4 regions of the Viridibacillus sp. FSL E2-0187 genome follow, and region 2 is predicted to be linked to each of the others. Evidence: riboswitches for the same ligand, from Rfam matches in the RefSeq annotation. Region 2 holds a riboswitch; each other region holds the start of a gene.
What was found. Region 2 has a riboswitch for S-adenosylmethionine ahead of MHH85_RS00115 (bifunctional homocysteine S-methyltransferase/methylenetetrahydrofolate reductase). Riboswitches for the same ligand answer to the same signal wherever they lie in the genome.
Positions count from the first base shown of each region.

Region 1: another riboswitch for S-adenosylmethionine. It lies ahead of MHH85_RS09605 (cyclase family protein); the one in region 2 lies ahead of MHH85_RS00115 (bifunctional homocysteine S-methyltransferase/methylenetetrahydrofolate reductase).
Region 3: another riboswitch for S-adenosylmethionine. It lies ahead of MHH85_RS01735 (methionine ABC transporter ATP-binding protein); the one in region 2 lies ahead of MHH85_RS00115 (bifunctional homocysteine S-methyltransferase/methylenetetrahydrofolate reductase).
Region 4: another riboswitch for S-adenosylmethionine. It lies ahead of metK (methionine adenosyltransferase); the one in region 2 lies ahead of MHH85_RS00115 (bifunctional homocysteine S-methyltransferase/methylenetetrahydrofolate reductase).

Region 1 covers NZ_JBBOVG010000001.1:1,983,790-1,991,966, reverse strand. Annotated here, with positions in the region: gene MHH85_RS09630 (MBL fold metallo-hydrolase) at 1-746, shown strand, start outside; gene MHH85_RS09625 (hypothetical protein) at 1,241-1,519, opposite strand; gene MHH85_RS09620 (tyrosine recombinase XerC) at 1,826-2,782, shown strand; gene MHH85_RS09615 (GNAT family N-acetyltransferase) at 2,916-3,461, shown strand; gene MHH85_RS09610 (putative bifunctional diguanylate cyclase/phosphodiesterase) at 3,999-5,723, shown strand; SAM riboswitch class I at 6,171-6,266, shown strand; gene MHH85_RS09605 (cyclase family protein) at 6,344-7,081, shown strand; partial or broken gene MHH85_RS09600 (GNAT family N-acetyltransferase) at 7,137-7,591, shown strand; gene MHH85_RS09595 (5-oxoprolinase subunit C family protein) at 7,705-8,177, opposite strand, start outside.
Region 2 covers NZ_JBBOVG010000001.1:27,869-36,045, forward strand. Annotated here, with positions in the region: gene MHH85_RS00105 (protoporphyrinogen oxidase) at 1-1,239, shown strand, start outside; gene MHH85_RS00110 (class A sortase) at 1,375-2,037, shown strand; SAM riboswitch class I at 2,212-2,318, shown strand; gene MHH85_RS00115 (bifunctional homocysteine S-methyltransferase/methylenetetrahydrofolate reductase) at 2,392-4,251, shown strand; gene metH (methionine synthase) at 4,232-7,666, shown strand; gene MHH85_RS00125 (fatty acid desaturase) at 7,939-8,177, shown strand, end outside.
Region 3 covers NZ_JBBOVG010000001.1:370,055-378,231, forward strand. Annotated here, with positions in the region: gene MHH85_RS01705 (acetyl-CoA C-acetyltransferase) at 1-111, shown strand, start outside; gene MHH85_RS01710 (acyl-CoA dehydrogenase family protein) at 139-1,923, shown strand; gene MHH85_RS01715 (arsenate reductase family protein) at 2,032-2,388, shown strand; gene gcvH (glycine cleavage system protein GcvH) at 2,467-2,847, shown strand; gene MHH85_RS01725 (hypothetical protein) at 2,927-3,271, shown strand; gene MHH85_RS01730 (thioredoxin family protein) at 3,283-3,591, shown strand; SAM riboswitch class I at 3,648-3,754, shown strand; gene MHH85_RS01735 (methionine ABC transporter ATP-binding protein) at 3,881-4,906, shown strand; gene MHH85_RS01740 (methionine ABC transporter permease) at 4,899-5,567, shown strand; gene MHH85_RS01745 (MetQ/NlpA family ABC transporter substrate-binding protein) at 5,630-6,433, shown strand; gene MHH85_RS01750 (dicarboxylate/amino acid:cation symporter) at 6,690-7,856, shown strand; partial or broken gene MHH85_RS01755 (SGNH/GDSL hydrolase family protein) at 8,154-8,177, shown strand, end outside.
Region 4 covers NZ_JBBOVG010000001.1:466,922-475,098, forward strand. Annotated here, with positions in the region: gene metE (5-methyltetrahydropteroyltriglutamate--homocysteine S-methyltransferase) at 1-290, shown strand, start outside; gene MHH85_RS02290 (transposase) at 608-922, shown strand; gene ytkD (RNA deprotection pyrophosphohydrolase) at 974-1,447, shown strand; gene MHH85_RS02300 (alpha/beta hydrolase family protein) at 1,425-2,210, shown strand; gene MHH85_RS02305 (hypothetical protein) at 2,215-2,673, shown strand; gene pckA (phosphoenolpyruvate carboxykinase (ATP)) at 3,411-4,997, opposite strand; SAM riboswitch class I at 5,200-5,318, shown strand; gene metK (methionine adenosyltransferase) at 5,582-6,778, shown strand; gene MHH85_RS02320 (gamma carbonic anhydrase) at 6,948-7,460, opposite strand; gene MHH85_RS02325 (alpha/beta hydrolase) at 7,582-8,177, shown strand, end outside.

The DNA of each region.
Region 1 (8,177 bases), 2.0 Mb from region 2:
ATCATGTTGGCCTAGTCAATTGGGTTCTACAGAAAAAAGATATCCCCGTTTATGCACATCATGAAGCGATTCCACGTCTAATGGTGGAACAAGAATTTCTCGTAATGAGAAAGAATTTTTTTACGGAACTATACATATCAATGGGTTGCATAGAAGAAGCGCAGCCACGCCTAAAAAAATTGCAACAGACAATTGAACATAAAAATGAACACGCTCTTCAAACCATCATTCGTCCTTTAGGGGAGGGGGATAGCATCTTAGGAATGAAAGTATTAGAAACCCCCGGGCATTCTGCTGATTCTATTAGTTTTTATGACGAGGAGAGGCAATGGTTATTAGCAGGGGATGTTGTATTAAAAACAACTTCATCAAATGCAATTGTAGATCCAGATTTAAAAGGGAACCGTCTACATACTGTGAGACAACATAAGGAATCATTAATAAGACTACAGCAGTTAGATGTAGAATACCTTTTTGCTGGGCATCAAGAAATTATTGAAGACCATCAAAATGTCATTTCGAAAAAGCTAGATAAAATACAATCTAAAGCGAATCGTTTATATTCCGTTATTAAAGAAGGGACATATCTTCCTAAAGAAATAGCACAAAATCTATATCGTCATAAGTACAATACAGATTTTTCTCTTGTCATGTCAGAAGTCATTGGCTACTTAGACTATTTAGAAGAAGATGGCCACTTAAAGAAATCATTGCAAAATGGCGTTTGGCACTATAATGCACAGTAATAACAAAACCCACACCATTCATGTTGTGGGTTTTGTTTGGTGTTAGTCCCTCATTATTCTTTATAGCCTCTTTCACAATTATTACTCCCTCATTTTGAATGTTAGTCTACATGCTTTAAACCACCTTTTTTCTTTGCCAAACGTTTTGTCCTCCATTCATAACTACTCTTTGAAAATTACTCCCTCATTTTCATTAACTTAATCGTAGTATATTCTAACTTTTTTATATAATTAGACTTTTCGTAAAAATAAATCATTTCAGGCGATTTATTGACAGATAGTTTATTACATTCCGAATAATATAATAATTATATAGATAAAATTAGTCCCTCTATCGCTTCTTCATCTTTTTCTAGTTGTTTGTATATTTTTTACATAATGATATTTAATTGTATTTTTTTGTCTGATAGAGTATTCGACCTTTCGCTCTTTAGTTAAACTTTCTAAAATCACCGATGCTTCTTCTACTTCATTCACCATTAATAATATTTATACTAATTTTGTATAAATTGTAAATTAAGGTATAAAATTTTCTTTTTGTATTTTTTATTCAAATAAAAGTCCTTTTTTCCAAATATGAATGATTCGTTAATTTCCACCTCTTTAATACATAATAAATATATATTGTTACAATAGTTAGGTAGGATTTGATTTTCTTCTCCCTCGTTTGCAAGTGAGATTGTTTTGAATAATGCGCGTTCAGCTGCTTTATAATCGCCTTGAATTTCCAACTTCCTTACGACTATTTGAGAAAATTGATTTTTTTTAGACACCTCTCTGCTTCTCAATTTATATTATAATTATTAACTAATGTAACATATTTTCTCATATTCTAACTTAATTTATTGCTGAAATTGGGGGAGAAAATCGAAAAACCAAAGCAATTCGAGACCTATAATGATACGAATATTGCATTCTCGAATCGTCTGAGAGCGAATTTGGAGCATCCTAATTTTTAGGAGGAAACAGGGCTTTTAGGAAGGAGAATCTCGATAAAAATTGTTTTTCAAAAAAGGTTCCCAAATACGCATTTGGGAACCTTTTTTATGCTAGAATAGTAGTATAAGAGGTGACGAATTTTGAAAACTACATACCCAAAAGTAATGAGAGACTTCCTAGTTTATTTAACAGCGATTAAAGGAAAGTCAAAAAGAACGCGTGAAGAATATGAATATGATTTATTATTATTTTTTAGATTCTTAAAAGCGGTACAACAAGATATGGATATAAAGTTAGTGGATCAAATAGATATATCAGATATAACAATCGATTTTATCCGAGAAATATCATTAGAAGACATGTACTTGTTTTTAGAGTATTGTGAGGAGCAAAGACGAAATAGTGCACATGCAAGAGCAAGAAAAGGTGCTACATTAAAGTCTTTTTTCAATTATTTGAAATCAAAACGACATTTAATAGAAGATAACCCTGCGAGTGAGTTAGAATCTCCTAAAATAGGGAAGAGACAACCTATTTATATGACGATGGAAGAGGCAAGAATTTTCATAGATGGAATAAAGGAATCTACGCATTACTATCGTAATTATTGCATGATTACCTTTTTTTTAAACTTAGGAATACGTGTAACAGAGCTATGTAAACTGAATTTAACCTCCATACAAGGTGACTATTTAACTGTTACAGGTAAAGGTGATAAGGAAAGAACCGTTTTCCTAAATGAAGCGTGTCAGAGCGCTCTATCACGTTATTTAAAGAAAGAACGCTACGCTATAAAAGGCGCAGATACAAGTAATTCTCTATTTCTATCACAGAAAGGAACACGCTTAACAAGGCAACGTGTTGCTAAAATAGTAAAAGAGATTAACGAGCAATCAGGGTTGAATAAAACAAAGCTAACACCGCATAAATTACGCCATACTTCTGCAACTATGATGTATAAAAGTGGAGCAGACATTCGTAGTTTACAGCAGATTTTAGGGCACTCTAGTGTTTCTACAACGCAGATTTATACGCATGTAGAAGATAAAGAAATCCAACAAGTGATTGAAAACAACCCATTTAATCAATTAATTTAATAAGAACAGTGTATTTTGCATACAAATCCGCACTCATTTTGAGCTAGCGGATTTTTTTATTTTAAATCTATTTACATAGTACTTAATTGATACTATAATTCCTTATTAATACATTTTGACTAGGAGGTTTCATATGTTTGCTGTAGAGATTGATGAGAAATTGCAACTGAAGTTATTGCAAGAGCATGATGCACAAGAGTTATTTACAGTTATGATGGGATCAAAAGAGAGTTTAAGAGAGTGGTTGCCCTTTATAGATTCAAATGAAGTGGTAGAAGATACATTACAATTTATTCGGTCAGCTATGAAACAATTTAGTGCTAATGACGGCTTCCAAACTGCCATCGTATATGAAGATAACATAGTTGGAGTTATTGGTTTTCACCATATAAATTGGCAAAACAAGTCTACAAGTATCGGATATTGGTTAGCGAAGGACTATGAAGGGTTAGGTATTATGACCAAATCCGTACATAAGCTTATGGATCATGCCTTTAATGATTTGAAGCTAAAACGTATAGAAATTCGTGCAGCTATTGAAAATAAGAGAAGTAGAGCGATTCCAGAGCGAATAGGGATGACATTAGAAGGTATTAGTCGTCAATCAGAGTGGTTATACGATCATTTTGTAGATCATGCCGTTTATAGCATTCTTCAAGAAGAATGGAAAATTAAGTAATTAAAGACCATCTTGAATGGTCTTTTTTTCAATTAGTTTACATAATATTATTATGTAAACTAATTGAAATTTGCATGTAAAATTTAGGAAAATGTCTAATAGTTACTATTACCTAATATTATTGATTTTATATAATTTAAACTTAAATGAATTAGTGATTTTTTAAATTTTTTTAATAGTAATTGAAAAAAAGTAGCTCACTAAATTTCTTTTTCATTTATTCGTTCCTGACAATCGAACTAGCCAAATTTTTCGGATTATTGCATTTTATAATTCCTGTATTTGAATTATTTTACAGCGAAAAACCTATATACTGTAGAAAAAATATGTCACAACTACTATAAAAACTATATGAATGGTGTAAAAATTTGATAATAGGAATTTCTCCCTTTGACTTGTATTGTTTCATAGCTTTTTCTAATTAGGACTTTTTACCTTTTGTTTTAATTTGAATAATAGCCTTATATTGGTTGTGATAAAATAGTAACAAGAGAGAAATTGCTCGAATTATGCCGAACTGATTAGGAGTGAGGTCATATGGACCAAGATTATAGTCAAACGACAGATCTTAGCCTACATAATGATGCGTATTCAGTACAACAATTAATAGATATTCAACATGCATTGGACCAATCTATTATCGTCGCAATAACAGATAATAGAGGTATCATTACATTTGTAAATAATCATTTTTGTACCATTTCAAAATACAGTAAAGATGAGTTAATTGGGCAAGATCACCGTTTGTTGAACTCTGGCCATCATCCTAAAGCCTTTTTCAAAGAATTGTGGCGTACAATTGGTAGCGGAAAAATATGGCGTGGTGATATTTGTAACCGCGCAAAAGATGGTAGTTTATATTGGGTACAAACAACGATAATACCTTTTTTGAATGATAAAGGTAAACTTTATCAATATGTGTCGATTCGAACAGATGTAACGGAACAAAAAAATATAAAAAAACTAAAATTCTTTGCTTATCATGACGAATTGACGGGTTTATATAACCGGAGAAAGTTGAATATATGTTTAGCAGATCAATTCAAAAATGTACATAAAGAAGGCTTTTCATTATCACTCTTAATGATAGATATCGACCGTTTTAAGAGTATTAATGATGGATTAGGGCATTTAACAGGTGATTTATTTCTAATTGAAGTAGCGACTCGCTTGAAAAGATTAGGTATCGACGAAAAATCACTGTTTCGCTATAGTGGTGATAAATTTGCGATCATATTGAAGAATAATGAACATGCTATTTGGAAGGCACATCAAATAATGGCTAATTTTGAAGATAGTTTTTTGATTGAACAATTTGAATTCTATTCTTCTATTAGTATCGGTATAAGCTCAAGTCTAGCTGGTGCAGATACACCCGAGGACTTAATAAAGTTTGCGAATGTGGCCTTGCTAGAAGCTAAAAAGAATAGAGCTAGCAATTACATACAGTATGAAAATACGATGAATAGTACTCATAATCAATTCCTGCTGCTAGAAACAAAACTCCGTCATGCTATTAAGCAAGATGAAATTCAACTATATTATCAACCGAAAATCGATTTAAAAACAAATCAATTAAACGGAATGGAAGCTTTAATTCGTTGGTATGATAAGGATTACGGTTTTATTTCTCCAGCTAAGTTTATCCCTTTTGCAGAAGAGTGTGGATTGATTAGTTCTATTGGTGAATGGACATTGAAAAGGGCTTGTAAACAAATGAAGAAGTGGCTTGATGAATATGGGTTTGATATTCGTATTTCAGTTAATATTTCGCCTATTCATTTGAAGGAAAGAAATTTTGTGTACAATTTACGTGCAGTATTACAAGATACAGGTTTACCAGCAAAAAATTTAGAGTTGGAAATTACCGAAATGAGCTTAATGCATCAAACAGAGGAATTAATTGAAACGTTTAATCAAATAAAAGCTCTAGGTGTAATCATCGCTATTGATGACTTTGGAACAGGATACTCCTCTCTAAGCTATTTAAAACAGTTTCCAATTGATGTATTGAAAATCGATCAATCGTTCATCCATGGTTTAAAATCAGGGCTTAGTAATGTCGCAATGGTGACTGCTATTATCAAATTAGCACATGCATTAAGTATGCAGGTGGTTGCTGAAGGGGTAGAGACGGAAGATGAATTATATATCGTCCGTGAAAACCTATGTGACTTTGCACAAGGATATTACTTTAGTAAGCCATTACCGACAGATGAATTTTCCGCAAAATTACATGAATTGTATGTATCGAGAATTTAGGGAAGTGTTATATATAGAAAGCTAGACAAAAGGTCACCCAATACGCTGGGGTGACTTTTTTTATAATTTTTATTCAAAACGTTTGTTTATTATCTAATTTATTTAGTATTTAGTTTTGCTTCTTATAGTAGTAAGAACTTAACAAATATATTATATAAATTGTAGCCGGCTATCGCGAGATTTTTATAGTTTTGAGGATCAACTAAGTCAGTTTCAGCTAAACGTGCACTGAGAGTGGCTCAGTGCCCTTTACAAAGCCTCTTGATAGTAGGCGGTTAGCATTTGGCCATTTGGCATCAAACAAGGCTAGAGCGCATATTACACTATTATTGTAGAAGAAAGCTATCATAATTGATTATAAAAATCATATATTATAAAGAATTTTCTAAATTTTTATTGACAATAGATTTCTATAGTTGTAAATTAAGAATCAACAAAATAACTTTTTTCTTATCCAGAGAGGTGGAGGGACTGGCCCTGTGAAATCTCAGCAACGGACGATGTACCGTGCTAATTCCAGAAGCGTATGCTTGAAGATAAGAAGAGTGCATGGACGTATCGTCAACCTCTTCTTATCAAGAAGAGGTTTTTTTGTTCAAAAAAATGATGAGGTGATGGATATGTCAACAGAATTAATCAATGCACTACAAACGTTAAAAGAAAAGAAATGGATCGATTTAACACATACTTTTGGAGCAGAAACACCCCGTTTCAACGCATTCAATGGGTTGGAAAAAACAACTTTATTTTCACATGATGATGGTTTTTTTGCTCAAAATTTCTCGTTTGCTGGACAATATGGAACACATTTAGATGCACCTATTCACTTTGTTCGTGATGCTCGTTATTTAGAAGAATTAGAGTTAAAAGAACTTGCATTGCCGCTCATTGTAATAGATCATTCAAAAGATGCAGCAGAGAATCATGATTTCACGATTTCAGTTGAAGATATTTTGAAATTCGAAGCCGAACACGGTGAAATTGAAGCGGGTACATTTGTTGCTCTTCGTACGGATTGGAGCAAACGCTGGCCTAATGTTGAAGCATTCAATAACTTTGATGCTGAGGGAAATCCACATGCACCAGGATGGTCGGTTGATGCGCTAAAATTCTTGTTTGAAGAGCGTCATATTAAAGCAGTAGGACATGAAACTTTTGATACGGATTCTAGCATTTTATACCGTCAAAACAATGCATTACTAGGTGAACTATATGTATTGGAACAAGATACATATCAAGTAGAGTTGCTAACTAATCTAGACCAGCTACCCGCAAAAGGGGCTGTCATCTTTAACATCGTACCTAAACCTGAAAAGGCTTCTGGCTTCCCAGTTCGCTCATTTGCTATCCTGCCTTAAGTACGTACCTTGAATGTACTTGCAAATGAATAATAGAAACTGAGAGGTGTATTCTTTGGATATTAGAATTGATGATTTATCAGGTGATGACGTTAAGGCGTTACTGGAGGAGCATCTCCAAGGTATGGCACTAAATTCTCCACCAGAAAGTATACATGAGTTAAATATCGAGGAATAAAAAAACCAGAGATTACTTTCTGTAGTGCATGGAAAGAAGGCGCATTAGCAGGTTGCGGAGCACTAAAAGAACTGGATGCACACCATGGTGAAATAAAATAAATGAGTACTGCATCATTATATTTACGGAAAGGCGTTGCAAGAAGTATTCTTGAGCATATTATTGAAGTGGCTAGGTACCGTGGATATAAGCGATTAAGTTTAGAAACAGGTTCAATGGAGGTTTATGAACCTGCTAAGAGGCTGTATTTGAAAAAAGGGTTTCAATATTGTAAGCCTTTTTCTAATTACATTGAGGATCCGAATAGTTTATTTATGACTTTAAAGTTATAAGTAAATATACAAAGATATAAAAATAATAAGAGCATGTTTTGAATAATCTTCATTCAAAACATGCTCTTTCTCTTTGTTCTTCTATATTTTTGTTGGACAAAACTTTTTACATGTTAAGAAAGCTTTGCAGAACAGCGAATAGCAGTAGCGATAGTTTTTATTTTTTGCTCTTTAGCTATTAATGCTTGTTGAGCTTCCTCTAATGTTACGAGCTTGAATCGGATTTTAGCGCCTGTTTGTAACTGTGCAAGACTAGCTAAATCAGCTGTGATGACTTGAACCATTTTCGGATAACCACCAGTTGTTTGACGATCGGCCATTAAAATGATCGGTTTACCACTTGGTGGGATTTGAACTGTTCCAAAGGTCACAGCCTCTGATAATAATTCGAATTTCTCTGTCAATGATAACGCTGGCCCCTCAAAGCGGTACCCCATACGATCAGCTTCTGTAGAAAGCGTGTAAGGGTTGTTTGTTAAGCAATGCTGACTTTCAGTGGTAAAACTATCCCACTCTGTACCAGGCATCACACGTATTGTTTGCTGTTGCTTTAAAGAGATTAATTCGTTGTAATTTACAGACCAAG
Region 2 (8,177 bases):
GACGGCTTTATATTGGAGACGGGTGCAGATTCGATTGTTGCACGTCATTCTAGTGTTATGCCTTTAGTAGAAGATTTAGGATTACAAGATGACCTTGTATATAATGGTACAGGAATTTCGTATATTTACACAAATAATACATTGCACGCAATTCCAGCAGACAGCGTTTTTGGCATTCCTACAAGTGTAGAGTCTCTGGAAAGTAGCACATTAGTTTCAGAAGAAGGAAAAAAAGAGGCGTTAAAAGATTTAGAATTGCCTAATGAATATTTTACAAAGGATAGCTCAATCGGTTCTTTCTTAGAGCATTTTTTAGGAAAAGAACTTGTTGAAAAGCAAATTGCTCCAGTGTTATCAGGGGTCTATTCAGGAAAATTAGATACGTTGACAATGGCTTCAACTTTACCTTATTTACTCGATTATAAAGAGCAGTACGGAAGCATTATTAAAGGGTTTGGCGCACATAAAGAAGAATTTCAAAAAGCGGCAAATAAAAAATTCATATCCTTTAAAAATGGATTATCTTCTTTATTTACTCGTTTTGAAGAGAAGCTAACAGACGTTACAATATTAAAAGGCGTTTCAACAAATCATATCGAAAAAAGAGATGAAAAATATATACTGACATTTGATAATCACGAAGCAATTGAAGCAGATTTCATTGTGTTAACAACACCACATGATGTAACTAAAAAGCTATTAAAAGATCCAAATTTGGATGAGAACTTCAATGAATTTAGTAATGCCTCACTAATTACGATTTATTTAGGTTTTAACATTCCTGATAGTCAATTACCTGCAGATGGTACAGGTTTTATTGTGTCTGAAAATAGTGACGTCAAATGTAATGCTTGTACATGGACAAGTCGTAAGTGGAGCCATACTTCAAAAGATGGCAAATTACTTGTTCGTTTATTTTATAAAAATTCAAATCCAGATTTTGAGAATATGAAGCATTTAAGTAAAGAAGAATTAACTAAAATCGCTTTAGATGATATTGCAAAAAGCTTGAAGATAGAAGCGCAGCCTTCTGTTGTAGATGTGACAAAATGGAATGATTTAATGCCTGTTTACCATCTTGGTCATGCAAAAACAGTAGAAACTTTATCAACTAAAATGACTTCTAGCTATGACAATATATTGCTCGCAGGTTGTTCTTATTACGGTGTAGGTATTGGTCCTTGTATTGAGAATGGGAAAGAAACAGCAGAATCAATTCTAGCAAAATTATCAAGGTAGGTAGAAGAGAGCTAAGGAGATACCAATTTCTTTAGCTCTTTCTTTTTGGATAAATTTTAACGATATATCTAACCGCTTGAAAAAGCTAAATGAATTGTTACTATAAAATGAATGAGTAAAAAGAAGGTGGGTAACATGAGGAAAAAGGGAAGTTTAATATTAGGCATACTCTTGCTAGTAATTGGTTTAGTATTTATTTTCTATCAACCTATCATGGGGTATTTCATTTCGAATATGTCGAAGGCGACGATTAAGCAACAAGACATAGCATTGGCGATGAAGAATCCGGATGCATCATTTGATTTTCAGCAAGTGGATGATTTAAATGTAAAAGATGTTGTACAGGCACAATTCAATCAAAAGAAAATAAATGCCATAGGAGCTATTAGTGTACCTCAAGTGAATATGCGATTACCCATTTTATATGGTGTATCGAATACAAACTTAGCCATTGGTGCTGGTACGATGAAACCTGAACAAAAGATGGGTAAAGCTAATTATGCCTTAGCAGGTCATAATATGAATAATGGGAAGGCACTCTTTAGCCCTCTTACAAATGCTAAGGAAGGTATGCGAGTTTATGTAACTGATTTTAAAAAAATCTATGAATATAAAATTGATAAAATGCATATTGTACAACCGGAGCAAATTGATGTGATTGATGATTCAAAGGAAAAAATGATAACGCTTGTAACATGTAATTATGATGGTTCTAAACGACTGATTATTCAAGGGATATTGGTTGAAATAAAGAGCTATGATAAGACATCAGCCAATAATATTTTTGCAAATAAATAGTTATGAAGGCAAGATTGACGTTTTAATACGTAATCACCAAAATACCTCTTTTTTTGTTTTGTAATCAAAATATACGTATATTACAGAGTTTTTCTACAATTCAAAAAATCCTCTTGACGATATTCTTTTCTAGGGTTATGATTCTTTTAATTATTCTAACAATTAAATAAATATTTCTTATCAAGAGAAGCTGAGGGACTGGCCCTTTGAAGCTTCAGCAACCAGCCATCTGGTCAGGTGCTAACTCCAGCGGATTTACAGATTGTCCGAAAAGATAAGAAGGAGCGAACATCGTAATCGTCAAGCCTTCTTATCCATAAGAAGGCTTTTTTATGTAGAAAGGAAGGGATTTTAATGGGACTACTTGAAAAATTGCAAACACAAGTGTTAACAGCTGACGGTGCGATGGGCACTTTATTATATTCTTACGGAATTGACTATTGTTATGAGGAATTAAATATTACTAAGCCTGAAGTGATTGAAAATATACATCAACAATATATTAAAGCAGGCGCTGACATTATTCAGACTAATACGTATACAGCGAATGCCATTAAATTAGAACGTTATGGTTTAGAAAGCTCAGTAAAGGAGTTTAATGAATCGGCAATCGCCATTGCAAAACGTGCTGCAGCACCAGGAGGCCAATTTGTTTTAGGGACAATTGGTGGTATTCGCGGTATTCGTAAAAGTGAAGCAACACTAGATGAGATTATAGCGGCATTAGATGAGCAGGCGGGGTATCTATTAGCTGGTAATCCTGATGGTTTATTATTAGAGACTTACTATGATTTTGAGGAACTTTCATCTGTAGTGAAACATTTGAGAAAATTAACTGACGTACCAATCATCTCCCAAGTATCAATGCATGAACCAGGTATTTTACAAAATGGCTTATTGTTAAATGATGCACTGCACCAATTAGAAGCTTTGGGTGCAGATATTGTCGGAGTAAACTGCCGTTTAGGCCCACACCATACAATCCAAGCGTTTGAAGATGTTGAATTGCCATCCAAAGCATTTTTATCTGCATATCCAAATGCTAGTTTGCTAGATGTAGAAGATGGCAAGATTGTTTACGAATCGGAGGCTGATTATTTTGGTCGTGCTGGTGTTTTGCTACGTGACCAAGGTGTTCGCTTAATTGGTGGATGTTGTGGTACGACACCGAAGCATATAGAGGCTGTGAAAAAACGTATTGCTGATCTACCCCCAATTGAAAATAAAATTGTAAAGAAGAAAAAAGTAATCGAAATTAAAGAAGCTACTCCAGATCATCATGAGCCACTTCACGAAAAGGCAAAAAGGGAACGTACAATCATTGTAGAGCTTGATACACCTCGCCATCTCGATACGACCGCATTTATAGAAGGCGCGCAAATACTCAACTCTACAGGTATTGATGCTGTCACTATGGCTGATAATTCGTTGGCATCACCTCGTATTAGTAACATGGCAATGGGCTCAATTTTGAAAACGCAAAATAATATTCGTTCCCTTGCACATATTACTTGTCGTGATCGCAATCTCATCGGCTTACAATCGCATTTAATGGGGCTAGATGCATTAGGTATTAATGAAATTTTAGCAGTCACTGGAGACCCTACAAAAGTGGGCGATTTCCCGGGTGCAACTAGCGTGTACGATGTCTCAAGCTTAGAGTTACTTCAATTAATCAAACAGTTGAATGAAGGAATATCATTCTCAGGTAAACCTTTGCGTAAAAAGGCTAACTTCTCAATTGCAGCTGCATTTAATCCTAACGTACGGGTGCTTGATAGAGCTGTAAAAAGATTAGAAAAGAAAATTGAGTGTGGAGCAGATTATTTCATCACACAGCCTGTATATACGAAGGAGAAAATAATAGAGATATATGAGGCTACTAAACATTTAGAAACCCCTATTTTCATAGGAATCATGCCACTAACAGGTATCCGAAATTCAGAGTTTTTACATCATGAAGTACCAGGAATTAAGCTCTCTGATGAAGTGCTTGAAAGAATGCGTGCAACGGGTGATGATAAAAACCTTGCAACCGCAGAAGGTATAGCGATTGCGAAAGAATTAATTGATACAGCGGCAGAGTTATTCAACGGCATTTATATCATTACGCCATTTACACGTTACGACATGTCAGTAGAATTGATTCATTATATTCAAGAGCTAGACCAACAGAAAGTAGGAGATCACAACTATGTTAAAGCAACCAATTAAAGAACGACTCCAACAACATATTCTTATATTAGATGGTGCAATGGGGACTATGCTCCAAAATGCTAATTTAACACCAGAGGATTTCGGTGGGGATGAATATGATGGCTGTAATGAATATTTGAATATTACACGACCTGACGTGATCGAAAATGTACACCGCGCTTATTTAGAGGCAGGTTCAGATATTATTAGTACGAATACATTTGGTGGGACTCCTGTGGTATTAAATGAATATGCACTGGGTGGTCAAGCGCATGAAATAAACATATTAGCAGTGCAAATTGCTAAAAAAGTAGTGGATGAATTGTCAACGCCTGAATGGCCTCGATATGTTGCTGGCGCAATGGGACCAACGACTAAAACCCTATCAGTAACGGGTGGTATTACATTTGATGAGCTATTACATGACTTTTACGTACAAGCAAAGGCATTAGTTGAAGGTGGAGCGGATTTATTATTACTTGAAACAAGTCAAGATATGCTGAATGTTAAGGCTGGTACTTTAGGTATTAAACAAGCATTTGAAGAGCTTGGTAAAGAGCTACCTGTGATGATTTCGGGAACAATTGAACCGATGGGAACTACTCTCGCAGGGCAAAGTATTGAAGCCTTTTATATTTCAATTGAACATATTAAACCATTATCAGTAGGGTTGAACTGTGCTACTGGCCCTGAATTTATGACAGATCATTTACGCTCGCTTTCAGAATTAGCAACAAGCTATGTCAGTTGTTATCCGAATGCAGGTTTACCAGATGAAGAAGGGCATTATCATGAAACTCCAGAATCCTTGTCAAAAAAGCTTGAAGGTTTTGCTGATAAAGGTTGGTTAAATATCGTTGGAGGTTGTTGTGGTACGACGCCTGAGCACATTAAATCAATCCGTAAAGTAGTAGAAAATAAGCAGCCCCGTCAAATGCCTGAAGCTGAGCATGGTCATGTCGTAGCTGGAATTGAACCGCTTATTTATGATGATTCAATGCGCCCTTTATTTGTTGGAGAGCGTACAAATGTTATTGGTTCGCGAAAATTTAAGCGTTTAATTATAGAAGGTAAATTTGAAGAAGCGGCAGAAATTGCTCGTGCTCAGGTGAAAAATGGTGCGCACGTAATGGATATTTGCTTAGCAAACCCTGACCGTGATGAACTTGAAGATATGAAAAACTTCATGACGGAAGTAGTAAAGAAGGTAAAAGTTCCGCTTGTAATCGATTCAACGGATGAAAAGGTAATCGAAGAAGCACTAAAATATTCCCAAGGGAAGGCAATCATAAACTCTATCAATTTAGAGGACGGAGAAGAGCGTTATGATGCTGTGTTACCAATAGTAAAAAAATACGGTGCATCTATCGTTATCGGTACAATTGATGAAAAAGGAATGGCTGTTGACCGCCATAGTAAATTAAAAGTTGCTGAACGTTCTTATGACCTGCTAGTGAACAAATGGGGAATCGCACCAGAAGATATTATTTTCGATCCTCTTGTGTTCCCAGTTGGCACGGGTGATGAGCAATATATAGGAGCAGCTGAAGAAACAATTGAAGGCATTCGCTTAATCAAAGAAAAAATGCCGCGAGTATTAACTATTTTAGGTGTTAGTAATGTATCGTTTGGTTTACCTCCAGTTGGACGTGAAGTATTAAACGCTGTGTACTTATACCACTGTACACAAGCCGGGCTGGATTACGCTATTGTAAATACAGAGAAATTAGAGCGCTATGCTTCAATTCCAGAAGCTGAGATTAACTTAGCAAATGATTTAATCTATAAAACAAACGACAAGACACTTGCTGATTTCACAGATTTCTATCGTGACAAAAAGAAAGAAAAGACCGAAGATGATATTCCAAAAACAGTACCAGAGCGACTAGCATATTACATTATTGAAGGTACAAAAGAAGGGCTAATCCCTGATTTAGAAGCTGCAATGAACATGTACGATTCACCGTTAGAAATTATTAATGGACCTTTGATGACAGGAATGGCTGAAGTTGGACGTTTGTTCAATGACAACCAGTTAATCGTAGCCGAGGTACTACAAAGTGCTGGAGTTATGAAAGCGTCTGTATCATTCCTAGAACAGTTCATGGAAAAAAATGAAAATGACACTGGTAAAGGGAAAGTAATATTAGCAACGGTTAAAGGTGATGTACATGATATCGGAAAAAACCTTGTTGATATTATTTTAAGTAATAATGGTTATAAGGTAATTGATGTTGGTATTAAAGTTACACCTCAAGCACTAATTGAAGTTATTAAAAAAGAACATCCAGATATCGTTGGATTATCGGGATTACTCGTAAAATCAGCACAGCAGATGGTGATTACTGCACAAGATTTCAAGGATGCAGGCATCATTACTCCAATGCTTGTAGGTGGAGCGGCATTATCAAGACGCTTTACCGAAACGAAAATCGCGGCAGAATACGATGGTCCAGTAATGTATGCAAAAGACGCAATGCATGGTCTTGAGTTAGCTAACAGACTGCAAAGTGATGATAAAGGTAAATTGCTACATGAGTTAGAAGACGCAATTGAAAAACGTGCAGCATCAGAAGAAAAGCGCGCTGCAAGACCAGCAGTTGCTGTAGCAGAAAAACCGATTAAAACAGTACGTTCAGATGCACCGGTTTTTGTACCGACTGATTTACGACGTCACGTATTAAAAGACTATTCAGTATCCCATTTATATCCATATGTGAATATGCGAACATTAATTGGCCATCACTTAGGTTTAAGAGGATATAGCGATGAAATGCTTGAAAAAGGTGAATCTCGAGCAGTTGAATTATATGATTTAGTAACAGAATTCTTGGAATCAGGTATGTTAAATCCATCAGGTATGTATCAATTCTTTCCTGCACAAGCAGACGGAGATGATGTAGTCATTTATGATCCAAAAGATAGTAAGACCGTTATTGAGCGCTTTACTTTCCCACGTCAAAATAAGACACCGTACTTATGTTTAGCTGATTTCTTAAAAACAGTTGATAGTGGGGAAATGGATTATGTTGCTTTTATGCAAGTAACGGCTGGACACGGTGTACGTGAGGCTGCAGCGCGTTTGAAAGAGCAAGGGAAATTCCTTGAAAGTCATGCATTCCAAGCAACAGCTCTAGAATTAGCAGAAGGTTTTGCAGAACGCATCCATCAAGAAATTAGAGACCAATGGGGGTTCCCAGATTCCACAGATTTCACAATGCGTGACCGTTTTGCAGCAAAATATCAAGGACAGCGTTTTTCATTTGGCTATCCAGCGTGTCCAAATTTAGAAGATCAATCGAAACTATTTGGTTTGATCAAGCCAGAAGATATAGGTGTACATCTTACAGAGGAATTTATGATGTCACCAGAAGCATCTGTTTCAGCAATTGTTTTTGCACATCCTGATGCAAGATATTTCAATGTAGAATAAGAAAAAGCGAGATGGTTTTAAGCCATCTCGCTTTTTGCATTCTTTTAGATAAATTGTAGGTTTTTTTCGAGAAGCCATCATAATTATTTAATGATGGCTATTAAACAACAAAGTAAGTAGTATCAAGTGAATTTTCCGATATTATTACCAAGTATTAAGACTTGCTATATGACAGATGTCATATGTTAATCATGACAACTATATCTACTAACATGTAACTATAAGTTTTAAGATGAGAATATATAAAAGCGAAGAAAAGTGAGGGACATCACATGAATAATATAGAAAAGACGAAGCAATTACGTAAGGACGTCGCACCATTCGCTAAGTCTCATTTGAATAAAAGTATTATGCAAATGGTTAACACTTTGCTACCACTAATAATCTTATGGACAGCAGCGTATCTATTAGTTCCAGTTTCTGTTTGGGCATCGGTTGGTTTAAGTATAGTCGCAGCAGGTTTTGTAGTTCGTACATTCATTATATTTCATGATTGTACTCACGGGTCATT
Region 3 (8,177 bases), 340 kb from region 2:
TTAACACTGAAATTAATTCATGAGTTAAAACGTCAAGGTAAAAAGTACGGTGTAGTAACAATGTGTATCGGTGGCGGTATGGGAGCTGCTGGCGTATTTGAAATTCTATAAATAACACACAAAAGGGGAGCGATTATTATGACAGAGAAATTAGCGAATATCATTAGAGGCGGTAGCTTTTTAACTGAAGATGTAGAACTTGATCGTGTATTTACGCCAGAAGATTTCACTGAAGAGCATAAAATGATTGCGAAAACGACAGAGGACTATGTGCAAAATGAAGTATTACCAGTCGTTGAAAACTTAGAAAATCATGAGTTTGACCATTCTGTACGATTATTGAAAAAAGCTGGTGAACTTGGTCTTTTAGCCGCAGATGTACCTGAAGAATATGAAGGATTAGGCTTAGACAAAGTAACATCGGCATTAATCGCTGAGAAAATGTCAGTAGCTGGCGGATTCTCTATTACACACGGTGCACATGTTGGAATTGGTTCATTACCAATCGTATTATTTGGTAATGAGGAGCAAAAACAACAGTACTTACCTAAGCTAGCATCTGGTGAGCTAATTGCAGCTTATGCATTAACGGAGCCAGGTTCTGGGTCGGATGCATTAGGTGCAAAAACAGTAGCAAAACTAAATGCAGAAGGCACACATTATGTATTAAACGGAGAAAAACAATGGATTACAAACGCTGGTTTTGCTGATGTATTCATCGTATATGCGAAAATTGATGGCGATAAATTCTCAGCATTCATAGTAGAACGCAATTATCCAGGTGTTTCTGTCGGTGCAGAAGAAAAGAAAATGGGGATTAAATCTTCTTCAACTCGAACACTAATTTTAGAAGATGTAAAAGTACCAGTTGAAAACCTACTTGGTGAAGTAGGGCGCGGTCACATTATTGCATTTAACATTTTGAACATCGGTCGTTACAAATTAGGTGTGGGATCAATTGGTGCATCAAAGCGTGCTCTTGAATTAGCGATTTCGTATACAAACCAACGTCAACAATTTAAAACACCTATTTCATCTTTCAATTTAACGAAAGAAAAACTATCAACAATGGCTTCAAAATTATATGCTACTGAAAGTTTAATCTACCGTACAGTAGGATACTTTGAAGATCGTATGGGTCAATTAAGTGAAGAAGAACAAAAAGACGGTAAAGCGATTGCAGCATCAATTGCAGAATATGCTATTGAATGTTCTATCAATAAAGTTTTTGGTTCTGAAACACTTGACTATATCGCTGATGAAGCAGTGCAATTACATGGTGGATATGGTTTCATGCAAGAGTATGAAGTAGAGCGCATTTACCGTGATTCACGTATTAATAGAATTTTTGAAGGAACAAACGAAATTAACCGTTTCATCATACCTGGCACGTTTATGAAAAAAGCAATGAAAGGTGAGTTACCTTTATTGCAACAAGCGCAGAGCCTACAACAAGAGCTTTTAATGCTAATGCCTGAAGAAATTGGTGATGAGCCATTAGCACAAGAAAAGCATCTTGTGAAAAATGCGAAAAAAATCGCTCTATTAGCAGCTGGTCTTGCTGCACAAAAATATGGCCCGAAATTAGATGCCGAACAAGAATTACTAGTGAACATTGCGAATATCGCTAACCAATTATTTGCAATGGAATCTACTGTGTTACGTACAGAAAAAGCTATTGCTCGTGATGGGTTAGACAAAGCAAGCCAAAAATTACTATATACTCAAATCTTCTGCCAAGAAGCATTTGAAGAAATCGAAAAAGAAGCAAAAGAAACAATCATTACAGCTGTAGACGGAGACAATGCTCGTATGATGTTATCTGCGCTTCGCAAACTTACTCGTAACAATCCTTACAATGTTATTGCGAAGAAACGTGAAGCATCAGTTAAACTAATTGCTGCTGAGAAATTTGTTGTCTAAAATAAGCTAGTTGAGAATCCGAACACAACTTTTGTGTTCGGATTTCTTGCTTGTATACTATACTCCCACTACAATAGAATTAAATAGTTTGGAAAAAGGAGCATGTATATGTCTATTTTATTCATTCAATATCCAAAATGTACAACTTGTCGTAAAGCAAAAGCATGGTTAGACGAAAATGGCGTAAAGTATACAGATAAGCACATCGTTGAAGAAACACCTTCTAAAGAGGAATTAAAACAGTATCTAGATGCTAGTGGTTTACCATTGAAGAAGTTTTTTAATACTTCAGGGATGAAGTATAGAGATCTACAATTGAAAGATCGACTGGCTGATATGTCGGAAGATGAGCAATTAGAATTGCTTGCTTCGGATGGTATGTTAATCAAGCGTCCAATCGTTACAGACGGTAAAAAAGTGACGTTAGGATTTAAAGAATCAGACTTTGAACAGACATGGAAATAACACAGACATATGCTTGTTTTTACAATGGAAATATGTCAAACTTAAAGTGAATATAATTACATATTTGGAGGGGTATTCATGAGCACACCAAAAGACTTACGCTATTCTGAAGAACATGAATGGGTAAAAACTGAAGACGGAAAAGTACGTATCGGTATTACACATTTCGCACAATCTGAACTAGGCGATATCGTTTTTGTTGAACTTCCACAGGTTGGCGACGAATTAGTAGCAGACGAACCATTCGGCAGTGTTGAATCTGTAAAAACTGTATCAGAACTTTACGCACCGATTTCTGGTAAAGTTGTTGAAATTAACGAAGAGCTTGAAGAAAGCCCAGAGTTCGTTAACGAATCTCCATACGATAAAGCATGGATGGTTGTAGTTGAACCAGCTGATAACGCTCAAGTTGATGCATTATTAACTGCAGAACAATACGAAGCAATTATCGAAGAATAAGATCTGAAAACGCCGTGCATTTGCTCGGCGTTTTTTTAAACTTGGTAAACGACAAAAAGTATTTGTTAGGAGGGTATATATGACTTTTAACAAACTGATTATCGTAGAAGGGCGCCAAGATAAGTTGCGAATCGCGCCAATATTAGCAGAGAACATTCCGATAATATGTACGAATGGAACAGTTAGTGCAAGCCGATTAGAAGAGATTTTGGCACCATATGATGACTGCGAAATGTATGCATTTTTTGATGCTGACTCATCGGGTGATAAGCTCCGTGCTCTTTTTAAAAGAGAGTTCCCAAATGCTCGTCACCTACACACCTCCTCTACTTATAAACAAGTAGAAGCTACTCCTAGAAGACATTTAGCTAGAATATTATTGGCGGCAAATTTTACAGTTCATAAAGAATATCTAATAGTATAGGAATGAAGAAGATGGAAGAATGGTCACGTGAACAATGGGAAGAAACTATGAAAACCTCCTCGCTTTCGGCTTTTTATTTGTATACACCATTATGTGGTACATGTGCAGTTGCGTCGAAGATGATGGAAGTAGTAGAGCATGTCGTTAGCGATATTCCTATTGGTAAAGCGAACTTGAATTATATACAAGATGTAGCGTTTGATTATGAAGTAGAAAGTGTTCCGTGTTTGATTATTTCGAAAAACGGGAAAATTCACGATAAAATTTATGCCTTTCAATCAGTACCTTTTTTGTTTGAAAAATTACGTCAAAACGATTGACGTTAAAGCAATAGCGTGATAAAGTAGCAAACATAACTAATTAAATATAGTCGTTACTCTTATTTAGAGAGGTGGAGGGAAGTGCCCAATGAAGCCCGGCAACCGTCATATTTATATGGCACGGTGCCAAATCACACAAAGTATTTACTTTGGAAGATGAGAGAACGGTTTTACGTATATAGCTTTGCGTTAAACCCTTCTGTTAATCTGCAGAAGGGTTTTTTTAGTTTCTAAGAGATGCCAGTAGAAAGTGCATACTTTTTAGTTTTAAAATAAAGGTGGTATGACAGTGATTCAGTTAGAAAATGTAATGAAAAAATATAAAACTGCTAACGGAGAGTTAACCGCTGTCAAAAATGTGAATTTATCTGTTGAAAACGGAGAAATATTCGGCATTATTGGATACAGCGGAGCGGGTAAGAGTACGCTCATTCGTTTATTAAATGGTTTGGAGCAACCGACAACAGGAAAAGTTGTTGTGAATGGTCAGGAAGTTTCGTCGATTAAAGGAAGTGCGTTACGTAATGCACGTCAAAAAATCAGTATGATTTTCCAACATTTCAATTTACTCTGGTCACGTACTGTTGAAGAGAATATTGCATTTCCATTAGAAATTGCAGGTTTATCTAAGGCGGAACGTCAGAAAAAGGTATTAGAACTTATTGAATTAGTCGGTTTAAAAGGCAGAGAAAAGGCATATCCTTCTCAATTATCAGGTGGTCAAAAGCAACGTGTAGGTATTGCTAGAGCACTGGCAAATAACCCAGAAGTATTGCTTTGTGATGAAGCTACTTCAGCACTTGATCCTGAAACTACGGATTCAATATTAGATTTATTAGTTGATATCAATGAAAAATTAGGCTTAACAATCGTACTTATCACACATGAAATGCATGTCATTCGTAAGATTTGTCATCGCGTGGCGGTAATGGAAGCTGGACAAGTTGTTGAAAATGGTGATGTCCTAGAAGTATTCCAATCACCACAAGCAGACGTTACAAAACGATTTGTATCTCAAATTACTGATACGAATGAACGTAAAGAATCAATTGAACAAATTATTGAAAACTACCCATCAGGAACACTTGTAAAATTAACGTTTGTAGGCTCTTCAACTGGCCAGCCAGTTATTTCACATTTAAGTCGTGAACTTAATTTAGACGTGAATATTGTCCATGGTAATATTTCGCAAACGAAAAGTGGACCATATGGTACGCTGATTATTCAGTTAGATGGCAATAATGATAATGTACAAAAAGCAGTCACATATATGAATGAACATGGAGTAAAAACGGAGGTGATCGAAAATGCTTAATGATCTCTTCCCGAATGTACAATGGGATAGAATGTGGGAAGCAACGATAGAAACACTGTATATGACAGGCGTTGCTACAGTTTTCACATTTATCATTGGTTTAGCTTTAGGTATTTTGCTGTTTTTGACAAGCCCTCAGCAATTATGGGCAAATAAATTAGTAAGTTGGTTAACAGGTTCGATCGTGAATATTTTCCGTTCGATTCCATTCATTATTTTAGTGATTCTATTAATACCATTTACGAAACTATTATTAGGCTCAATTCGAGGTCCCAATGCCGCATTACCAGCTTTAATTATTGGAGCAGCACCATTCTATGCGCGTATGGTTTTAATTGCGTTAAAAGAAATTGATAAAGGTGTCATCGAAGCGGCACGTTCAATGGGTGCAAAAACTTCTACGATTATCGGTAAAGTGTTAATCCCAGAATCATTACCCGCATTAGTTTCGGGTATTACTGTAACAGCTATCGCACTTGTTGGTTACACAGCAATGGCAGGTGTTATTGGGGCAGGCGGACTAGGGACATTAGCGTTTTTAGACGGTTTCCAAAGAAGTCAAAACGATGTAACTTTTGTTGCAACAATCCTTATTTTAGTAGTGGTATTTATTATTCAATTCGTCGGCGACCTTATTACGGCGAAAATTGATAAAAGATAATTTGGGCTTATACGGTATAACCGATCACATATAACTAAACAGTAAAAAGGAGCGTTAAGAACATGAAGAAACTTGTAGCAGGAATCCTTACAGGAGTATTAGCCCTAAGCTTAGCAGCTTGTGGTAAATCCGAAGAGAAATTAGTAATCGGTGCAGCTAATACACCACATGCAGAAATTTTAGAAAAAGCAGAGCCATTACTTGAAAAAGAAGGTATCAAGCTGAAAATCGAAAGATATCAAGATTTTGTTTTACCGAACAAAGATCTGGCGAATAAGGATTTAGATGCTAACTTTTTCCAACACATCCCTTACTTAGAACTTCAAAATAAGCAAAATGGATATGATTTTGTAAATGTTGGTGGAGTGCACGTCGAGCCAATCGGTATCTATTCTAAAAAATATAAAAAACTCGAAGATCTTCCAGAAGGCGCAACAATTCTTCTGAGTAATTCAGTTTCTGACCATGGTCGTATGTTATCTCTACTTGAAGCAAAAGGACTTATCACGTTAAAAGAAGGCGTAGATAAAACTGCAGCTGAAATTAAGGATATAACAAAGAACCCAAAAAACTTAAAATTCGATGCAAACACTGCACCTGAAATGCTTGTACAAATGTATAAAAATGACGAAGGTGACGCGGTATTAATCAACTCTAACTTCGCGATTGATGCAGGTATAAGCCCAGGAAAAGACGCAATTGCATTAGAAGATAAAGAATCAGATTACATTAATGTGATTGCTGTTCGTAAAGAAGATGAGAATAACGAGAAGATTAAAAAATTAGTTAAAGTGCTTCATTCAAAAGAAATGCAAGACTATATATTAAAAGAATGGAACGGGGATATTGTTCCTGTATCTGAATAAGAAACATTTGAAACACCCAAGCTTAATAAGCTTGGGTGTTTTTATATATTTATAAGTTAAATAACAATATTTAGGGAATTATACTACAGAAAGATTGTATGCCTTACAGTTACTTGATTAACACAACCTAATTAAAATAATCTGAAAATACTTAATATTCCGGATTATCATTGTGCTATTCACTTTAATAAGTGGGTGTGATAGAGTGTGCATATACTTTTAGAAAAGACATATGTATTTATCAGGAGGACAAATTATGAAGATCAAGTTTGGTTTATTACCACGAATCATTGTCGCGATTATATTGGCGGCTTTACTAGGGACTATCATGCCGAAAGACGGCGTTCGTATATTCGCAACCTTCAATGGTATATTCGGGAATTTCTTGAATTTCGTAGTACCATTATTAATCGTCGCATTTATTGCGCCGGGAATTGCACAATTAGGTAAAGGGTCTGGAAAGCTGTTAGGGTTAGCTACTTTCTTTGCTTACTTCTCTACTTTAATCGCTGGATTCTTTGCATTCTTTGTTGCTTCAAATGTTTTACCTAATTTAATTTCAACTTCTGGTAGTGAGCAATTTGCTAACCCAGAGAAATTTTTAGCGAAATCATTTGTAGTAATCGATATGCCACCATTGATGGACGTTATGACGGCACTATTATTAGCCTTCATCCTAGGGATTGGAATGGCATCTATCAATAGTGAATTTATGAAAAAGTTCTTTGATGAGTTTAATTTGATTATTGATAAAGTAATTTCGAAAGTTATTATTCCTTTATTACCTATTCATATTTTTGGTATTTTCTTAAATATGACTTTTGCTGGTCAAGTAGCAAAAATACTATCAGTTTTTGCATTAGTATTTTTATTAATTATTTTAATGCATTTATGTATCTTGGTATTACAATACGTAGTGGCAGGCGCTATTAATAAGAAAAACCCGTTCTACTTATTGAAGACGATGGCACCGGCATATTTCACAGCTCTTGGTACACAATCATCAGCTGCGACGATTCCGATTACATTAAAGCAAGCACGTAAGACAGGTGCTTCTGAGAGAGTAACAGGTTTCACTGTCCCACTATTTGCAACAATTCACTTATCAGGTAGTACAATTACATTAACAACATGTTCAATTGCTGTAATGATGTTAAATAATCATGCGTATTCATTAACTGAAATGATACCTTTCATCTTCATGTTAGGTATTGTAATGGTTGCAGCACCAGGTGTACCGGGTGGCGCAGTAATGGCTGCGACAGGAATTCTTCAATCAATGTTAGGTTTTGATGAAACTATGGTGGCGTTAATGATAGCTCTTTATCTCGCGCAAGATAGTTTTGGTACAGCTACAAACGTAACAGGTGACGGTGCACTTTCAATGATCGTTGACCGCTTCAGTAAAAAAGAAATTTCATAATAGTAATTTAGGCTTCTATATTGATCGGAAAAACAGTGCATTTCATATTTGAAATGCACTGTTTTTATGCGTTTGGGAGGGAAAGTGACAATTTAGTGGAGACCAGTAAGAATTGAACTAATTTTAAGGGGATAAATGTATAACTGAATTAGAAAGAACGTACAAATTTAGAAAAGAGATTTAATTTACTTGGTTTATGGAAGATTACCGACACTCAAGAATCGAGTACACTAGAGCAACGTTTTTTATAATCAATAGTAATTTGTTTTATTTCCATAAATGTTAAGGAGGAATAAAATGAAAATCGGATTAATCGGTGAT
Region 4 (8,177 bases), 440 kb from region 2:
TTGAAACATCGAAAAGTCATGGTGAAATTATTGAGGCTTTCAAAAATGCAACATATACAAATAGTATTGGTTTAGGTGTATACGATATTCATAGTCCAAGAGTTCCTGAAATAGATGAAATGGTAGCTGTAGTAACTGACAGTCTTGAAGTTCTCTTACCAGAACAGTGCTGGATTAATCCGGATTGTGGTTTAAAAACACGAAAAACCGATGAAACTTTAGCAGCACTTGAGATAATGGTAAACACTGCGAAATTGTTAAGAAAACGAAGTGTACAAAGTGTAAACTAAAAGAGCATCATTCAAGCTAATCCAATTTGTCAAAAAATAAAATTTGATATAAGTTGCTTGAGAAAGAAAATAAAAATTTTGAATCCGCCTTTACTTAAGATTAGTAGAGGCGGATTTTTACGTTTTATTCATACTACGTTTATCAGTGTAGAGCATTATAAAGAAATGCTTTTATAAAACATTGTATAAATTAGTTTTAGAAACCATACATAAACAACCTTTCTCTATTGATCAACAAATGAAAATTGCTATGTTTGATGGACGTCAAAGTATAATTGATATAGATTAGGTTATCCTATATTAAAAAAGAGGATGATATGATGAATAAACCCATTACGCTTTACGTTTCAATTGCAAATCAGCGTTACTATACTTCTCCTGACGAATCCCCATGGGAATTTAAACTTCAGATTGAACCTCAATATATAAAAATTTTTGACCAACTATTTAATCAAGCGGAATACTTTGATGGGAAGAGTATATGGAGAGCTCAATTACCTTACATTCCATACCATTTAGATCAGGAAAACGATGAAGTTGATCTACGTTTAAAGAAACTGTATGCACTTGTTCACGAATTTGGTGATACTGAAACGAAGCAACTAATCGAACAAATGCCATATTATAGTTGATTGAAAAACATACCTTCGTTACACTTAGAGCAATAGGGAGTGATCGAAGGTATGTTTACATTTACGGATTTAAACGGCAATGGTGTTGAATTATCTTTTAAGAAAAATGCTTTTAACATGGCGCCTAAGCATGTACTAGTCTTGGCTAAATATCATAAACAGTGGTTATTAACGGATCATCCAAAGCGGGGTCTTGAATTTCCAGGTGGTAAAGTAGAAGGAGAAGAGACGTTAGAACAAGCTGCAAAAAGGGAAGTATATGAAGAAACAGGTGCCATCATTCATGAGATCGAGTGGTTAGCAACATACTATGTTCATGATGAGTTTCCATTTAGTAAAGCAGTTTATGTGGCAAATGTCTTGGGAATTGATGACATTCAGCGGAAATTTGAAACGAATGGAGCTGTATTGCTATCAGATGAAGAGTTACATAATAGTGATCGACTAAGCTTCTACATGAAAGATGCAGGGATGAAAAAAATGTTGGAGAAGGTGAGTGAGCGTGAAGATAAATGGCTTCGTTGAAAGTCGTCGTGATTATCCGTCTCCAAATCCCAAAGTTCGTCTAACTGAAATTACATATTGGTCAGAAGGTTTACGAGTGAAAGGATTACTTGCAGAGCCAGTCGCAAAGGGTATTTATGAAGGACTACTCTATCTACGTGGTGGTATGCAAGGTATTGGTATGGTTCGACCTGCTCGTATTGCACAATTTGCATCGCAAGGATTAGTTGTTTTTGCGCCGTATTACCGCGGAAATCGTGGGGGAGAAGGTCGAGATGAATTTGGTGGAAATGACCGTTATGATGCAGTAAACGGTGTCGATGTATTAAAACAATATTGTCATACACATCGCATTCATATATTCGCATTTTCTAGAGGCGGTTTGATGGCGCTTTGGACTGGGATTTTGCGAGATGACATTACATCTATTGTGACTTGGGCAGGCGTTTCTAATCCTAAATTTACGTATGAAGAACGTATAGATATGCGCAGAATGATGAAAAGGGTAATAGGCGGATCACCTACTAAGATACCTGCGGCATATGAAGAGCGTTCACCAATTGCTGAGATAAAAAAATTAAATGCACCGGTATTAATTATTCATGGTAAAAAGGATGAAAACGTTGGATTGCATCATGCTTTATTGCTTGAAGAAAGCTTAAAGGCATTTAATAAGCATGTGGAAACATGGTATTTTAATGACTATACTCATTTTTTCCCTAGTGCAGTCAATCACAAAATGGTTAAGAGCGCATGCAATTGGATGAAACTCCAAAAGGGGTGAACTTATGCTAGGTTATGTAAAAATAACAGTCGACCAGGAAAAAGTAAAAGTTGATGCAAGTTTTGAGGAAACATATCCATTTTGGGTAATTCTTTGCGATGAATTCACAAAAGAGTGTGTAGATGTAGAAATTCAAAGTTGGCAAGAAGAACATGGGGTTATTGAAGAATTGGAAAAAATAGCAGATGTCTCTAAAGATGAAGGTCTTATAAAAATCCAAAGAATTCCCTTAAAAGATGATAATCGTGCATTTTTAAAAAATCATGCTGCTAATAAAGAGGGGAAATTAAAATGGTTCTCTATGCGCTATTATGATAACGATGGGAATGGCAGCATAGAGGTTAGGGATTACGGCTTTGAGGTGCGCTTTAATAAAGTTACAGGAGCATATTCTGAAGAAGTGATACAACAATTTGCTAATCCTCATACAGAGGCAGTATTTTATGATGTTGACGTTGAATAATATAACAAAAACATTCAGAATGTTCATATCCTGAGTGTTTTTTGTTTGACTATTATTTAAGATACTTCGCCCTGTTTTTTTTATAGTAAATGAAAATAAGGAAAAGAATGGTCTTTGTTGTGTTGCTTAGTCGTATTACGAAAAAGCAATATCATTTTTCTTAAGAGAATCGTTGCGCTTGATTCTTTTATTGGGCGTAAGTTTTGATTATGATAAATGCCTTTTGATCATTCTGCAATCGTTTTAAATCGATAGCGCGTAAACTCTTTATCATTCGCATACATTTTGAATACCCGCTACTTATCTATACATAACATATTTATCACCAACCATTTTATTTTAAAAAAGCTGATTTAACTCAGAAAAAAGACAGGTGTTTTTGAAAAGTTGACTATTTTTAAGATTGTATATTTAGCATTTAATTTATTTATTAGGAAGAATTGTTTTATGGATTCTTTATGAGCGTTATAAAGATAAAGAAGTAGAGGTTCTTACATTGCATCGTATTATTACAATTATTATAATTTTTATTGTTTTGAATATGGTGTTTGGGATAATAAATGCGTTTGTGTAATTTATTGGGGCTAAAATTAATTATAGGCTACTTTGTTGGAGCGGAGGTGGCGACTCCCACGGAAAGCGCCAACCGCAGTGGAAATCAACGGTCTTATCAATTTATATATATTATTAAAATAAAAGACCACTCGGAGAGTGGTCTTTTTGTTATGTTGGATGAATTAAGCGATAGGACCGCCATTTTTCACGATATCTTCTGATACAACACCGAATTTTTCGAAGTTTTCTCGGAACATGCCAGCAAGTGCAGAAGCTTTTTGATCATAAGCTTCTTTATCTTCCCAAGCGTTACGTGGATTTAATACTTCAGTAGGAACACCTTCAATAGCTACAGGCATTTCTAATCCGAAGATAGCATCTTTTTCAGTAAAGATGTTATTTAGTTTACCGTCGATTGCAGCGCGAACCATTGTACGAGTGTAAGAAAGTTTCATACGGTTACCAACGCCGTATTCGCCACCAGTCCAACCTGTGTTTACTAAGAAAACATTTACTTCGTGTTCGTCGATTTTATTACCTAACATTTCAGCGTAAACTGTTGCTGGAAGTGGTAAGAATGGAGAACCGAAGCATGTTGAGAATACTGGTTCAGGTGAAGTAACACCACGTTCAGTACCTGCTAGTTTAGATGTGAAACCACTTAAGAAGTGATACATTGCTTGCTCTTTTGATAACTTACTGATTGGAGGCAATACACCAAATGCATCTGCAGTTAAGAAGATGATTGTTTTAGGGTGGCCTGCAACAGATGGATCAACAATGTTTTCGATATTTTGGATTGGGTAAGCAACACGAGTATTTTCTGTAAGCGAAACATCATCGTAGTTAGGAATGCGTGTTTCTTCATCTACTACTACGTTTTCTAAAACAGTACCAAAACTGATAGCATTGTATATTTCAGGTTCTTTCTCTTTAGAAAGGTTAATAGTCTTAGCGTAGCAACCGCCTTCGATATTGAATACACCATTGTCAGACCAACCATGCTCATCATCACCGATTAGTTTACGATCTGCATCTGCTGATAAAGTTGTTTTACCAGTTCCAGATAAACCGAAGAATAATGCTACATCGCCTGCTTCACCAACGTTTGCTGAACAGTGCATTGAAAGAATACCTTGTTGTGGTAATAAGTAATTCATAATACTGAAAATCGATTTTTTCATTTCTCCAGCGTATTCAGTACCGCCAATAAGGATGATACGTTTTTCAAGGGAAACGATAATGAAAGTTTCTGAATCAGTACCGTCTACTGCTGGGTCCGCTTTGAAAGTTGGAGCAGAAACGATTGTGAAGTCAGCTTCATGAGTTTCTAATTCCTCTTCAGTAGGACGAATGAATAATTGATGTGCAAATAGGTTATGCCAAGCGTATTCATTCACTACACGAATAGCTAATCGAGATGCTGGGTCTGCACCTGCAAAACCTTTAAATACAAATAATTCTTCTTTTTCTTTTAAGTAGTTTATTACTTTAGTGTATAATGAGTCGAAGATATCCGACGAAATTGGTCTGTTTACTTTACCCCAATCAATTTTGTCTTTCGAACTATCTTCTTCAACCATATATTTATCTTTAGGAGAACGACCTGTATATTTTCCTGTGACTGCTCTGACTGCACCATCAACAGTTAGGATTGCCTCACCGCGTGAAGTAGCTTTTTCTGTTAATTGTGGTACTGAAAGTTGTTCAAGAATATTTTCACCTTTCAATAATTCCTTCAGTTCATTCGTAATTTCTACTGAATTCATCGTTTTACGTACCATCCTTTTTATATTATTCCTCTTATTAGAGGGGATTTATAATTCATTTCGGAAATTAGTATAACACATTTAGCTAAATAATCTATACTAATTACCATATAATTTCTATGAAAGTTGTACTTTTTTTTAGAAATAAAAAAGAAGTTGACAACTAAGCTATAATGTTCTAATATGAGAAATTGAACGGATACTCTTATCCCGAGCTGGTGGAGGGTCAGGCCCTATGAAACCCGGCAACCTGCATTGTGATTTTATGTGATGCGCTGGTGCTCAATCTGATGCAAGGATTTAATCCTTGAACGATAAGAGTGAAAGGTGCTTATGAATTATTCCCTTCCACTCATTAGTAATAATGGGGGGAAGGGTTTTTTTATTTAAAATAGACCAATTCCTAAATTTTTAATAAGTAATTGTAATTTATGCGGTTCTATTTATATATAGTGGCACTTTCTAGAATCCTCGTGTTAAAGGCAGCAACGGCTTGGCGTTCAATCCTACTGGAAAGAACTAACATGGGTAATGAGTACCGTATCATTTCCGAGGCAATCTCGCAGATAATAGGAGGAAACCAAATGACAAACCGTCGACTGTTTACATCAGAGAGTGTAACAGAAGGACATCCAGATAAAATTTGTGATCAAATTTCGGATGCCATTTTAGATGAAATCGTTTCAAAAGACCCGAATGCACGTGTAGCGTGTGAAACTACAGTAACAACGGGTCTTGTATTAGTAGCAGGAGAAATTACAACATCAACTTATGTTGATATTCCTAAAATCGTTCGTGAAACGGTAATGGAAATCGGCTATACACGTGGTAAATATGGCTTTGATGGCGAAAACGTAGCTGTTTTAACGGCAATTGGTGAGCAATCAGCTGATATCGCATTGGGCGTTGACCAAGCACTTGAAGCACGCGAAGGCTCAATGTCAGATGAAGATATAGAAGCAATTGGTGCAGGTGACCAAGGTTTAATGTTCGGATACGCATGTAACGAGACACCTGAGTTAATGCCTCTACCTATTAGCTTGGCACATAAATTAGCACGACGTTTAACTGAAGTTCGTAAAACAAAAGAGTTAGATTATTTACGTCCAGATGGTAAAACACAAGTAACAATCGAATATGATGAAAATAATCGTCCAGTTCGTGTGGATACAATTGTTATTTCAACTCAACATGATCCAGAGGTAACATTAGAGCAGATTAAAGAGGATTTACAAGCACGTGTAATTGCTCCAGTTGTACCTACTGAATTACTAGACGAAAAAACAAAATACTTCATCAACCCAACTGGTCGTTTTGTAATTGGTGGACCAAAAGGTGATGCAGGCTTAACGGGACGCAAAATTATCGTAGATACTTATGGTGGATATGCTCGTCATGGTGGCGGTGCTTTCTCTGGTAAGGATGCGACTAAGGTTGACCGTTCTGCAGCTTATGCAGCGCGTTATGTTGCAAAAAATATCGTAGCAGCTGAACTTGCTGAGCGTTGTGAAGTACAACTGGCTTATGCAATTGGTGTTGCACAACCAGTTTCAATTGCAATCGATACATTTGGTACTGGAAAAGTAAAAGAAGCAGATTTAGTTGAGTGGGTTCGTGAATTATTTGATTTACGCCCAGCAGGTATTATTAAAATGCTTGATCTACGTCGCCCAATCTACAAACAAACAGCTGCTTATGGTCATTTCGGCCGTACAGATTTGAATGTTCCTTGGGAAGCTACAGATAAAGCTGCCGTTTTAAAAGAAAAAGCGGGACTATAATTCAATCTAAAAAATCGCAATAACATAAAATATCCCGAGTTACACATTGATTATTTAAGTAATCATTGTAGTTCGGGATATTTTTATTTAATATAGAAGAAACTCATAGTAAGAGAATAAAAAACCTGAGAAATCGTTTAAAAAACGATACTCAGGCAACTTGATTGAACTATTTTTGAAGTGATTTATAGTATTGGCCTTTTTCGTAATACTCGTTGACAATACGGTCCATATCTTTTTTATCTTCCTCTGTTAACTCTCTAATAACTTTTGCAGGGCGTCCAAATGCTAAAGTGTTTGGGGGGATTTTCTTGCCTTGTGAAACGAGACTGCCTGCACCTATAAATGCACCTTCACCAATTTCAGCACCATCTAGGATAATTGAAGCCATCCCAACTAGAGCGCCTTTTTTTACAGTACAGCTATGTAATGTTACTTGATGTCCAATTGTCACGTCGTCTTCTAAGATTAGTGGATATGCAGGACTTTGATGTAAACAACATAAATCTTGTACATTTACTTTGCGTCCAATAATCGTAGGTGAAACATCTCCACGAATAACTGTATTGTAAAATATAGAAGAATCAGGTCCAATAGTAACATCGCCAGTAATAATTACGTTATCACCGATAAATACAGATGGGTCAATAGATGGTTTTTTGTCTCTAAATGGATAAATCATCGAAAAACGCCTCATTTCAAGTTATTATGTATTATTATCGTAACAAAAGGAAGCAATGAATGGAACTGAAATAGGCAGAATACGTTAATATATACATAGGAATTTATGAGGTGAGATAGTAATGTGGAAATGGGAAACGGAAGGCCAAGCAAGAGCTGTCGCTGTAATTATACATAGTGCATACGAACATCATCGTCGTTATGCATGGTTAATCGAAAATTTAAGAACGTCTGGTATACATGTTATTTCAGGAGATTTACCTGGACATGGAGAGGATAGTAGACATAAACGTGTGCACAGTGAAGAATTTAAAAGTTACGAAACATTCGTTAAACAACTAATGCAAGCAGCTTTAACATATAACTTACCTGTATTTGTAGTGGGACATGGTTTAGGAGCTATATTAGGAATCCATGTTGTTGAAAAATTCAAGTACGAATGTACGGGTGTGATAATAACGTCACCTTGGATGCATTTAAAACACCAACCATCAAAATTATCAAATGCTTTAACAGGTCTAAGTAAACTGACAGGCAATCTGAAAATCAATCATGAAATCAATATTAAACACTTAACGAGAAGCTATGAATTTTATAAAGAAGAAAAAGATGATATTTACTATAATGATGTCATTACTGTCAATTGGTACCGTGAACTTCATGGTTTCATGAAGGGAATATCACAACAAACGGTATTTCCAAATATCCCGATTTTATT